DNA from 3 places in the Brucella oryzae genome. Region 2 is predicted to be linked to each of the others. Evidence: predicted binding sites of a transcription regulator. Region 2 holds the regulator's gene; each other region holds the start of a gene.

Region 1 (4,214 bases), on a different contig from region 2:
ATGCCACCTGCCCCGACAAAGCCCATGACGGAAGCGCCGCGCACATTGATTTCAAAGCGCAGCAGGCCGTAGGAAGCGAAATTCGCAGCCACTTGCGGAAGCACGGCAAAGCGAATGACCTGCAGGCCGGAGCCGCCCGAGGCGCGGATACCCTCCACCGGACGCATATCGATGTTCTCGACCACTTCGGAGAACAGCTTGCCCAGCGCACCTGTTGTGTGAAGCATCAGCGCCAGCACACCGGCCATCGGTCCAAGCCCGAAAGCGATAACGAAAAGCAGCGCGAAGACGATTTCAGGAACCGTACGCAGCAGCTCCAGCCCGCGACGAACAATGAAACGCACCGTCGAATTGGGAGCCATATTGGATGAAGCCGCAAATGACGCGGCGAAAGCAACGGCTGCCCCGATCAGGGTAGCCAGATAGGCGATCAGCAGCGTCTCAAACAGCATCTTGAGCCAGCCGCCGAGGTTCCAATACCAGGCAGCAAGGTCGCCCCGGAAATTGGCAATGGTCAGATCCGGCAGAATACGACCGAGATAGCTTGTAAAGCGAAAGAGATTTTCGACCAGCGTGCCCGGCCGAACATCGGCAACGACGGAGGCAGCAATGGCGACAACGACAAGCGCGAGAAGAAGCGCGATACCGTAGAGACGCCGTTTGCCGACCTCCCTGCGATAATCGGCAAGCAGGCTTTTTGCTCCACTGCCGTCAAGTGAGGATATCGTCATGCAATCTTTCCTATGAAAATGCCCGGAACGGGTTAGGTTCCGGGCACTTCAATTTCTCACGGATCAGGACTTGCGAGCCTTGTCGTTGAACTTGAGCATCTCGATGATCGGCTCATAATCCTTGGCTTCGGTCGCTACAAATTCCTGATCCTTACCGTCGGAAAGCGCGTCAAAGCCGGCCTTGTCCTTCTTCGGCATGTCGAGGAAAGCCTGCTTGATATCGGCCTTCAACTGGTCCGGCAGGGTGCTGAGAACAGCGAATGGGCCTTCAGGAAGGAAGTCCGACTTGAAGATGATGCGGAAATCGTCCTTCGTCATTGCCTTGCCGTTGGCATCTTTCAGAACGCCGCGGCTGACCATGCGGGTCAGGTTGGAATCGTCTTCCGAGTTCCAGGAATTCGCAGCGGCATCAGCGGTACCCTGCGCGAGAGCGAGCACGGCGTTTTCATGACTGCCAGCGAAGAAGTTCTTACCGAAGAACGTATCGACGCTATAGCCTTCGCGGTTGAGGAAGAAGCGCGGGGCGTTGTTGCCCGAGGTCGAGTTCGGATCGACGAGAGCAATGGTCTTGCCCTTGAGGTCTTCCATGGTCTTGTACGGGCTGTCGGCGCGCACATAAACAACCGAGTAATAGCCGTTGACGCCGGTGTCATGGCGCTGGTTGACAAGTGGCGTGGTTTCAACGCCGGTCATCACGGCACGGGAGTAGGAAGCCGGGCCATAGAATGCGATCTGGATGTTACCGGCGCGCTGGCCTTCGATGACAGCGGCATAGTCGTTGGCGACGCGCAGCGTGACCTTGGTGCCAAGTTCCTTGCCGAGATAGGCGGCCAGAGGCGCATAACGGTCAGAAGTGGTCGAGGCGTTTTCGGCTGGAATCACACCCAGAACGATTTCCGGATAATCCTTGCTCCAGTCGGCAGCCTGAGCGGTGGAGGCCATCATTGGCATGGTCAGCGTTGCGGTAAGCGCAGCAGCCGCCAGAAAGTTTCTACGGTTAAGCATAGGTATCTCCTGTTAATCCTGAGTTTGGAGCGTGTTTTTTTCCGGAGCTTTGTGCGCTCAGGCGGAAAGCTGGCGCAGAACGGCTTCGGCCGACTGCGGAACCGGCATTGGCATTGTTTCGTCCTGCTCATCTGCATCGATGACGTCAGCAGCTTCCATGCCGTAAAGGTCTCGCGCCGCCATTTCGGTCAGCATTGACGGTGTGCCGCGGAATACGATCTTGCCAGCCGACATACCGACGAGACGGTCGCAATAGCTGCGCGCAATATCGAGCGAGTGCAGATTGCAAAGAACCGTAATGCCATATTCGCGATTGATGCGACGCAGAGCGTCCATGACGCTGCGGGTGTTGCGCGGATCGAGCGATGCAATCGGCTCGTCTGCGAGAATAATGCGGGGTTGCTGAACCAGAGCGCGGGCAATCGCCACACGCTGCTGCTGGCCACCCGAAAGTTCATCGGCGCGATGCGCTGCAAGATGCGCAATGTCGAACTGCTGCAAGGCGGAAAGCGCGATCAGACGTTCTTCATCGCTCCAGATGCGCAGGAGCGACTTGGGCGTCGAAACATAGTTCAGGCGCCCCATCAGGACGTTGGTCAGGACATCCAGACGGTCGACCAGATTGAAATGCTGGAAAATCATGGCGCATTGCGCGCGCCAGTCCCGCAGGCCTGAGCCTTTCAGCCCGGTAACGTCGCGGCCATCCCAGTGAATGGTTCCCTCTGAAGGCTCGACAAGGCGATTGATCATGCGCAGAAGCGTCGATTTGCCCGCGCCTGAGCGCCCGATAATTCCCACAAACGTGCCCGGTTCGATTTCGAGGTCCACGCCCGAAACCGCCACCTTGTCATTATAGCGGCGCGTTATGTTTTTCAGTTGAAGCATGAATTCGTCTCCATTCATGCTTAATCTGAATTGCTTCCATGACACTGCGATGAAAGCATAATGACGTTTGTGTAAATTTACACATCGCTATAGAGAATTTATTTAAGCGACTGTTTTTACAGTTATTTCCTTCAAATGTTGAAGGAAAGACTCTGTGGACGCACTGACATTGCCGGAATTGTCAATTGTGACAACATCCCCGGCACCGTCATCGAAGCTCACTTCGCGCTTAAGCCGCGCCGCGATTTCCTCCCGGCTTTCGCGACCGCGTAAGGCAAGCCGTTCTGCCAGAACGTCCGGTCGGGCCGTTATCATCACCACTGAGCGCGACGTGTAGAGCCTGCGGATATCGCTCAAGACCCGACGCGAGACATTGGCGATCACCACCGTACCGTCAGCGATTTCATCCTCGAGCGATTTCGGCAATCCATAGCTCAGACCATGCGCCTGCCAGTGCAGGGCGAAAGCGCCCTCACCTGCCGACTTTGCAAAGCTCGCTTCATCCAGACTGTCATGATCTTCCGTTCCCGGCATTTGCGGACGCGTGATGATACGGCGTACGAAATGAAAACGCGTGTCGCCCGCAAGAGCCACACGCGCCGCATCCATGATCGTGTCCTTGCCGGCCCCGCTGGGGCCGACGACGGCAACGAAACAGCCTTTCGGCATATCGGATTGCATCTGCATCAAAGCACCCGCTCGCCTTCGCGCCAGACAGTGCGGACAACCGGAATTGCACCTTTCGGACGCACGCGAACCAGGTCGGCTCGCTTTCCAATAGCGATCTCGCCGCGATCATCCATAGCCATCGCGTCAGCAGGATTCTTGGTTACAAGTCGGATCGCATCCGGCAACGCAATCGGGCGTTCGCCGGAAGCCAGACCGAATGCCGACTGAATAAGGCTGAACGGAATATAATCCGACGACAGGATGTCGAGGCTGCCATTGTCCACCAGATCGCGCGCGGCGATGTTGCCGGAATGCGAGCCGCCGCGAACGATGTTCGGCGCGCCCATCAGAATGGAAAGCCCTGCACCTTTCGAGGCATTGGCGGCTTCTATCGTGGTCGGAAATTCGGCGATCCGCACACCGTGGTCGAGTGATTCATCGACATGCGCGCTGGTCGCATCATCATGGCTGGCCAGAACGATGCTGCGCGCTGCTGCCAGTTCCGCAATGGCGCGGCGATGTTTGGCCGAATAGGCGTCCGAATCCGCCATGCGCTTTTCACAATGCACCCGGAACTCCTCATCCGTGAGCTTCATCTTGCGCATGTAATAGGTGCGATAGGTCTCAAGATCAACGAATTGACGCTGGCCAGGCGCATGATCCATCAGCGAAGCAAGTTTTACGCGGTCGTCACCTGCGAAAAGCTCGAATGTCTCAAGGCAGTCCGCTGAGGAAACTTCACAGCGCAGATGCAGGAAGTGGTCGGCACGTAGGCGATTCTCGCGAACACCGCTTTCGATGGCATCCGCAAGCATCCGCATATCCGTGCCCACGAAGTCGCGGTCATAGTCCGTGCCGACGCGCATCGCATCGAAAACCGTCGTGATGCCGGACGCTGCGACCTGCGCATCATGCGCCTGAACC
Region 2 (4,214 bases):
AGGGGAATTTCAGGCCCGCCGTGTGGAAGAACATGGCGTTCTTGAGCTTTGGATGACGCTTGCCCTTTAGAACCGCGTCAGCAGCAGCCTGAACATCGGGCAACGCTTTGGAATTCATCTTGCGGGTGAGGACACCGGGCGCGAACTGGTTCTTCTGACCGACAACACCGCAAATAGTATCCGGATAACGACCGGAAGCGAGTCGATTCATCACAACTGTGCCAACAGCCAGAAGACCATCGGAGCTTGAACGGTTGGATTCGAAGAACATCGCACGTTCAAGACAATTCTTGTCCCGTGCGGTGTAAGTATAGGTTTTTACGCCATTGACGGACTTGACGTGGCTTGTCGCCGTCTTTTCCGTATTGGCTTTTCCCGAGGTTCCGGTCGTCGTACAACCGGTCACCACGAAAGGCGCAACCATCAGCCCGATAAGAGCGGGCAATTTCCACTTCGCGGCGCGCGTCAATGGCTCAGTCTCATGTTAGGACCCTTAACTGATCCAGTCATCCATTCAGGCGAACACATCTGGAACGATGTGCGCGAACGTCTAACTGCGGTGCAAGTCAAAGAGGACGAAGATCAAAAATCATACGCCCTACTGTCGCTCAATCGAATTCAAGGTTTTGGAATTTTTAGGCCAAAAAAAGGCGGAAGGTCAAATTCCTACGATGCTGGAGACAGCTAAATTGCCCGAAAGCAATTCCGAATCGAGAGTGCGAATTTCCCTACAAGCCCTTTAAATATATTAACAATTTCTTAACAAGAGCTGGAAATTCAGATAAGATGTTGATTTAATGAGATTCAAAGTCACGCAATACACGCCATATCCCTGCCTTAATTCAATTTTTCTTGTACGTTTTTTGCATACACATTCACGGTGTTTCAAATTTTCTGCAGAATTTCTGTTTCAAAGCAGGTTCCGTTGTTCTTCGTCAACTTTGACAACATGCCTGTAACATCGCGTGAGATTGGGCTTTCGACATCTATTTTGACCATTCCGATGCGAATCGGGAGACCCGATCCGCACTTCACGAGAGCTTGACCTTAAGCAAAAACGACCCGCCACGGAAACCGTAGCGGGTCGGACAAATTTAGTTTTAGAAGTCGCAGATAACAGCTCTGCTCAGCCGAAAGAATAGCCAGCGCCACGGACAGTGCGGATCGGATCGAGCGCCCGACCGACATTGATCGCCTTGCGCAACCGTCCGACATGGACGTCCACCGTACGATCATCCACATAGATGTCCGGCCCCCAAACTCCATCCAGAAGCTGACTGCGCGAAAAAACGCGACCGGGCGACATCATGAAATATTCGAGCAGGCGGAATTCCGTCGGTCCAAGGCGAACTTCCTTTTCCTTGCGGTAGACACGATGCTGCTGGCGGTCCAGAACAAGATCTCCCACTTTCAGCACGTGCGAAAGAATGCTCGGATTGGACCGGCGCAGCATGGCTTTAACGCGCGCCAGCAGTTCCGGCGTCGAAAATGGCTTCACGACATAATCGTCCGCACCGACACTGAGGCCGCGGACACGTTCGCTTTCCTCCCCGCGAGCCGTCAGCATGATGATGGGCAGCCGCTCCGTTTCTGGCCATTGGCGCAGACGACGGCAAAGCTCGATGCCCGATACGCCCGGCAGCATCCAATCCAGAATAAGCAGGTCCGGCACGTTCTCGCGCAAGGCGATTTCGGCCTCGTCGCCGCGCAGCATCGTATCGACCTGATAGCCCTCTGCCTCAAGATTGTAGCGAAGCAGCACGCTCAGCGCCTCTTCGTCTTCTACCACAGCGATTTTGGGTGCCTGTGACATCCAGTATTTTCCTATCCAAATTCGGCGGGCGGTGGATAAAATCCCCCCAATCGACCGCGTGCCGCCGCGCTATTCATACATTCTCATCCACCGAACCGAAGTCCGGTCGACAACAGTTCAGGGTTTACGCGCCTCATCCACGACAATACCGTGGCTCAGGTCTTCCTTGGGTCGTTCGGCCGGCATTTGCAGGCCTGTCACGATGTAATATACGGTCTCCGCGATGTTGGTCGCGTGATCGCCGATGCGCTCGATGTTCTTTGCGCAGAATAGAAGATGCGTGCAGGCAGAAATGTTGCGCGGATCTTCCATCATGTAAGTAAGCAGTTCACGGAACAGCGACGTGTACATCGCGTCGATCTCGTCATCGCGGTCGCGGACGACATTAATCTGCTGCACCGAGCGCGACGCATAGGCGTCGAGGACGTCCTTGAGCTGGGTCAGTGCCAGCTCGGCCAGCGTTTCGAGCCCGCGATAAAGCTTTACCGGCTGACGCGATTCCGAAACGGCGGCAACGCGCTTGGCAATGTTCTTGCCCAGATCGCCCACGCGCTCCAGATCGGCTGAGATACGGATCGAGCCGATAATTTCGCGCAAGTCCACCGCCATGGGCTGACGCTTGGCAATGATCATCACGGCTTTGTCGTCGATCTCGCGCTCACTGGCGTCGAGGATGAGATCGTCGGAGATGACACGCTGTGCAAGCGCATTGTCCGCATTGACGATAGCTGCGACCGACTGCTCGACCATACGTTCCGCATGTCCGCCCATTTCGGCGATCTTATGGGTGAGAAACTTCAATTCCTCATCGTAGGAGCGAACGGTATGCTGAGACGGCATAGTAGACCTCGTAATATAAATTGCGGGGAAGCCGCACTGTCTATCTGTTGAGCGCAGTTCCGGATCAGCCGAAGCGTCCGGTGATGTAATCCTGCGTGCGCTTTTCGGTCGGCGCGGTGAACATGGTTTCCGTGTCACCCACTTCGACCAGATTGCCGAGGTGGAACATGGCAGTGCGCTGCGAAACGCGCGCGGCCTGCTGCATGGAGTGGGTGACTATCACGATCGTATAGTTCTGGCGCAGTTCGTCGATCAGCTCTTCCACCTTTGCGGTTGCAATCGGGTCGAGCGCCGAGCACGGTTCATCCATGAGGATCACTTCCGGGCTGACCGCAATCGCACGTGCAATGCAAAGGCGCTGCTGCTGACCACCGGAAAGACCGGTGCCCGCATCGTGCAGACGGTCCTTCACCTCTTCGAACAGGCTGGCCTTCTGGAGGCTCGTCACAACGATTTCTTCCAGATCTGCCTTGGTACGGGCGAGACCATGAATGCGCGGGCCATAGGCGACATTTTCATAGATCGACTTCGGAAACGGATTCGGCTTCTGGAAAACCATGCCAACGCGGGCGCGCAGTTCGACGACATCGATCTTCGGATCGTAGATATCCTCATTGTCGAGCGTGATCTTGCCGCCGACCTTGCAGCCTTCGATCGTATCGTTCATGCGGTTGAGCGAACGCAGGAAAGTGGACTTGCCGCAACCGGAAGGGCCGATCAGCGCCGTGACCATCTTTTCCTGGATATCCAGATCGACGTCGAACAGCGCCTGCTTCTCGCCATAAAATACGCAAACCTTATCGCCGCGCATCTTTATGGAATTGGCGTTGGCGTTCATTTTTTCTCCTACGGCTTTCTCGAGAGATCGTTCAGTCATCAGATTCATAGCTTTCGACTCCCGTTTTACCAGCGGCGCTCGAAGCGGCGGCGCAGAATGATTGCTGCAATATTCATCACGGCAAGGAACAGAAGCAGGACAATGATAGCGCCTGACGTGCGTTCCACAAAGGCGCGTTCTGCTTCATTGGCCCACATATAGATCTGGACAGGCAATGCGGTCGCAGGGTCCATCGGGGTGGACGGAACGTCCGCCACGAAGGCCACCATACCGATCAGGAGAAGCGGCGCAGTTTCCCCAAGCGCGTGGGCGAGACCGATGATCGTGCCCGTCAGAATGCCGGGTGCGGCAAGCGGCAGAACATGGTGGAACACCATCTGCGTTTTCGATGCACCGAGACCGAGAGCTGCCGCGCGGATGGAAGGCGGCACGGCGCGAAGGGCGGCGCGCGTCGCGATGATGATCGTGGGAAGCGTCATCAGTGTCAGCACCAGGCCACCGACCAGCGACGCAGAGCGCGGCAGGCCGAAGAAGTTGATGAAAACCGCAAGTCCGAGCAGACCGAACACGATGGATGGCACGGCCGCCAGATTATTGATGTTCACCTCAATCATGTCGGTAAACCGGTTCTTCTTGGCGAACTCTTCCAGATAGATCGAAGCGGCAACACCGATCGGCAGCGACAGTCCGAGAACGATCAGCATCATGTAGAGCGAACCGACC
Region 3 (4,214 bases), on a different contig from region 2:
TTCGACCAGAGCACCAGAGGCGTTTCGTGCTGCAGCATCATATCGGCAGCAGGCGCCGTACGGCTTGCGACCCGACTTGTCATAAATCCGGTCTCGACATAGGCGGGGCCGAGCGGCGGCAGATGGTCGCCGAAGAAGACGAGAATGGTTTCGCGGTCGCGCCTGGACGCCCATTTCATCAATCGCTCAAGGCTTGCATCGGCATCCATGGCACCTTGCGAATAGGAACGGACCGACTGGCGTGTGTGTTCGCTGGCGTCGGTCTGCACCTCAAGCTTGGAATCCGGGTAGCGATTGGCTTGGTAAGGGCCATGTCCCTGAAGGGAAACCGCGAAGAAGAAGAAGGGTGCATCCATGGAATCTGCTTCGCGGATGATTTCATCGGTCAGGGCCGCGTCGGAGGCCAATGAGCCGCGCTTTTCCAGCGGCGGCATGTTTTCTTCCGACATGAACTTGTCGAAGCCCATGTTTTCATAGACGGGACCACGGTTCCAGAACCATTGACGGTAGGGATGAATGGCGCGCGTCGCGTAACCCTGTTCCTTGAAAAAGCTTGCAAGCGAGGGAAGAGGACGGCGGATATATTGTTGATACGGGATACTGCCGGACGGCAGGAAGGCCTTGGAAAATCCGGTCAGAGCCTCGAACTCGACATTGGCGGTCATGCCGCCAAATTCCGGCGAGAAGACATGGCCGGATTGTTCCGCGCGCACCGTCGGAATGGGGTCCGCACTGAAAGCCACACCCGGAAGGCGCGTCGGGTCCCAGAAGGATTCGCTCATCACCATGATGACGTCGGGTTTTCTGGCATCGAACGCGGCAGGGATCAGCTGCGCAGGCGGTTCGATAGCGGCAATTGCTTCTGGAGAATAGCCTTCCGGCGCGAAGACGGTCGCCATCGGCACATTCAGGATGAAGGCCATGGTAAAGCCGTTATGGGCGTAGTTTTCCTTCTGGTCCCACATGATCGGCAGAATACGCAGACGGTCACGTGCCAGCGAAAAGCTGGCATAGTCGGAAATGACTGCGAACCAGGCGAGCAGCGGCAGCGCGAAGGCGAGACGCAGCATTCGCCCCTTCCACGGAATTGGATCGAAGCGCCTCCACCAGAACAGTGTCACGGTAATCATCAATGCTGCGGAAGCAATGAGAAGCAAGGCTATGCCGACAGCACTCCACGGACGGTCACGCACCAAGAGCGGCAAAAGATCGACGATCTGACGGGCGTAGAGAAAATCGCTCGGATAAAGCGGGTCGCCGAGATAAAGGCTCTTTTCGCGCGCGGTCGTTGCCGCAATCAGCGCCAGCGGGCCGACAACAAAGAAGCCATAGTGAATCCGTCCGAAAATAGCGTCGCTTGCCGTTAGTACGACGACGAAGAGCGCAACCGTCGTCCATGCAGGCTTATGCGGCGTGCGGAAGAACTGCATCGTATCGGTGAACGAACCGCGTACGATCCATTCGATGGCGAAAACCAGAAGGGTGGACAGCACGATGGAAGCAAGCGCAATCACTGCGAGGCGCAGCGGCCAGGCAATACGGGCAGGCCCGAAAATCGCGGCATCGCTCCAGCGACGCGCTGCGGTATTTTCCATCACACCCGGCATGTTTTACTCATCAACTCCCAAACTTTTACAAAAATCCTGTCACATTTCTGTCATGGAAATGTCAACTCACGTTTGAAGCACGCTTGGGCGGCGAGTGATACGCACCGTGATCTGAATGGATGATGAATGGAGCATTTAAAATGAGAACAGGGCCGGAATTGATCCGGCCCTGTCCATGGCTATATAGCGGATTGGATTACGAAAAGACGTCTTCCAGTCCCTTGGTCAGTTCCAGCGCCTGCCGCTCGAACAGGCGGCGATAGATGCCGCCCGGCTTGCGGATAAGCGCGTCGTGATCGCCTTCTTCAAGGATCTTGCCCTTGTCGAAGACCAGCAGCCGGTCAAGTGCACGAACCGTCGAAAGCCGGTGCGCAATGACAAGCGTTGTACGACCCACCATCAGCCGTTCCATTGCCTGCTGGATCAGCACTTCCGATTCTGAATCGAGGCTCGATGTGGCCTCATCCAGAATAAGGATTGGTGCATCTGCCAGAAATGCACGGGCAATCGCGACACGCTGACGCTCGCCGCCCGAAAGCTTCACGCCGCGTTCACCGACAAGCGTTGCATAGCCCTTTGGCAGGCGGCTGATGAAGTCGTGCGCGCTTGCAAGCTTCGCAGCTTCTTCGATCTCCGCCTGTGTCGCGCCGGGGCGTGCATAGGCGATGTTCTCGGCCAGCGTCCGGTGAAACAGGATCGGCTCCTGCTGCACGATAGCGATCTGCGATCTGAGCGATGCCTGCGTAACATCGGCAATGTTCTGCCCGTCGATCAGGATGGCACCGCCACTGACATCGTAGAGACGTTGGATGAGCTTGACGAATGTCGTCTTGCCCGAACCCGAATGACCGACCAGACCAACCCGTTCGCCAGCTTCGATCTTGACCGAAAAGTCGCGATAGAGAGCGGCTTCGTGGTTGCCATAGTGGAAAGTGACGTGATCGAAAGTGATCTCGCCGTTTCCGATCTTGATCGCCGGTGCACCTGGCTTGTCGGCAATGCCGTAAGGCTGCGCCTCAATGTCGACCAGTTCCTCCATGTCGTTGACCGAACGCTGCAGGTTGCGGATGTGCATGCCGACGTCGCGCAGATAGCCTTGCAGCATGAAGAAGGCTGTCAGGACGAAGGTGATATCGCCCGCCGTTGCCTTGCCCTGGCTCCACAGATAGAGCGCAAAGGCAATGACCACACCGCGCATTACCAGCAGGTTGGCGCCTTGAATGAAACCGTTCAGCGTACCGATCAGCCATGTGCGACGAGTACGGCCGCGCCACTTGGTAACGACCTTTGCCAGACGCACATCTTCGCGGCTTTCCGCACCGAATGCCTTGACAACGGCATTGCACGAAATGGCATCGGCCAGAGCGCCGCCCATACGTGTGTCCCAGCTATTGGCAAGCGTTGCCGCTGGCGCGACAAAGCCAAGCGAAATCACAATCGTGCAGACGATGAAAAGCACCGAACCGATTGCGACCAGCAGTCCCATCAGTGGCCAATACCACGATAGAAGTACCACCGAACCAACCAGCATCAGGATCGATGGTAACAGTGCCACGATCAGCGTATCGTTAAGCAGGTCGAGCGCCCACATGGCACGCGAGACCTTGCGGACCGTCGATCCGGCAAAGGCATTGGCGTGCCAGTCGGTCGAAAAGCGCTGCAGCTTGCGGAACGAACTTGCTGCCATGTCGCTCATGATCTTCAAGGTGAAGTCCGTGATGACATAGAAGGTCAGCTGGCGCGTAACCAAGGCGAGCGCACCAAGCGCAAGCAGGATGATCAAAGCGTGAATGGCAGCATCCCACGCACCTTCGTTACCTAATGAAAGCGCGTCGACCAATCGACCGGAATAGAGCGGTGTCAGAACATCTGCGGCTGTTGCGAGCAGCATGCCGATTATCATCAGCGTCAGCCGCAAGGGCTGACTTCGCCAGTGGCCGAATGTGTAGCCGAGGACATTGCGGAAGGCAGGTCCCCGGAAATCTATGCGAAACCGAGTCATATCTACAATACCAGGCCGCGTTTGGGCGGATTCTGGTTCCTTTAAAAGCATTTTCAGCAAAAGTGCGAAGCGGTTTGGCGTCGGACAATGCGTGAAAACAAAGACGAAACAAGCAGCCGGTGAGGGCTGCGGCAAATTTGGAAATGTTGGAATCTGCCCTTTTAGGGAGGGCGTTCAGGCCTCAGCCTGCAATGCGGGCCGAAGACTTAAAGCTTGGAAGCGCCCGCGTTAACACTGGGCACCATCGGGAATGGGTCATAGACACGCATCTCATACCTCTTGCCAGTGTTGCAGATGCGTGCACAATAAATGAGCAGAAAGTTTTGCCAAGGCGCAAAATGACGAATTTTCTATCCAATCATTTGACTGTGACAAATTTGCAAGCCTTGCTTTAAAGCGCGTCGATATAGCTTTCAGACCTGTGTCTGGCGCGTATTTCACTTTTTTCGTTATAAGGCGGCTCCGGCCTTGCAATTCCGTCGCTCATGGGTGAAGGGTCATCCTGAGATATATCAGTGCGGTGCACAGGGAGAGTTTCATGACAATTCATCAAAATCTGATTGCGGGCGAATGGGTCGGCGGCGACGCGAGCGCCAACATCAATC

The links. Region 2 encodes PhoB, which activates phosphate uptake and scavenging genes when phosphate is short. Its sites were predicted from a motif close to TGTCATNNANCTGTCAT; they were not measured.
Region 1: phnC (phosphonate ABC transporter ATP-binding protein) is a predicted target of PhoB. The motif match lies at 2,671-2,687, and genes of this name have one in related genera.
Region 3: JNC70_RS02320 (LTA synthase family protein) is a predicted target of PhoB. The motif match lies at 1,645-1,661, and genes of this name have one in related genera.

Annotation. Positions count from the first base shown of each region.
Region 1 is NZ_JBHEEO010000008.1:7,022-11,235, reverse strand. It holds gene phnE (phosphonate ABC transporter, permease protein PhnE) at 1-731, opposite strand, end outside; gene phnD (phosphonate ABC transporter substrate-binding protein) at 795-1,736, opposite strand; gene phnC (phosphonate ABC transporter ATP-binding protein) at 1,794-2,621, opposite strand; gene phnN (phosphonate metabolism protein/1,5-bisphosphokinase (PRPP-forming) PhnN) at 2,724-3,302, opposite strand; gene JNC70_RS10380 (alpha-D-ribose 1-methylphosphonate 5-triphosphate diphosphatase) at 3,308-4,214, opposite strand, start outside.
Region 2 is NZ_JBHEEO010000004.1:25,029-29,242, forward strand. It holds gene JNC70_RS04985 (cell wall hydrolase) at 1-469, opposite strand, end outside; gene phoB (phosphate regulon transcriptional regulator PhoB) at 1,127-1,813, opposite strand; gene phoU (phosphate signaling complex protein PhoU) at 1,931-2,653, opposite strand; gene pstB (phosphate ABC transporter ATP-binding protein PstB) at 2,718-3,491, opposite strand; gene pstA (phosphate ABC transporter permease PstA) at 3,557-4,214, opposite strand, start outside.
Region 3 is NZ_JBHEEO010000002.1:89,742-93,955, reverse strand. It holds gene JNC70_RS02320 (LTA synthase family protein) at 1-1,607, opposite strand, end outside; gene JNC70_RS02315 (ABC transporter ATP-binding protein) at 1,804-3,609, opposite strand; gene JNC70_RS02310 (aldehyde dehydrogenase family protein) at 4,148-4,214, shown strand, end outside.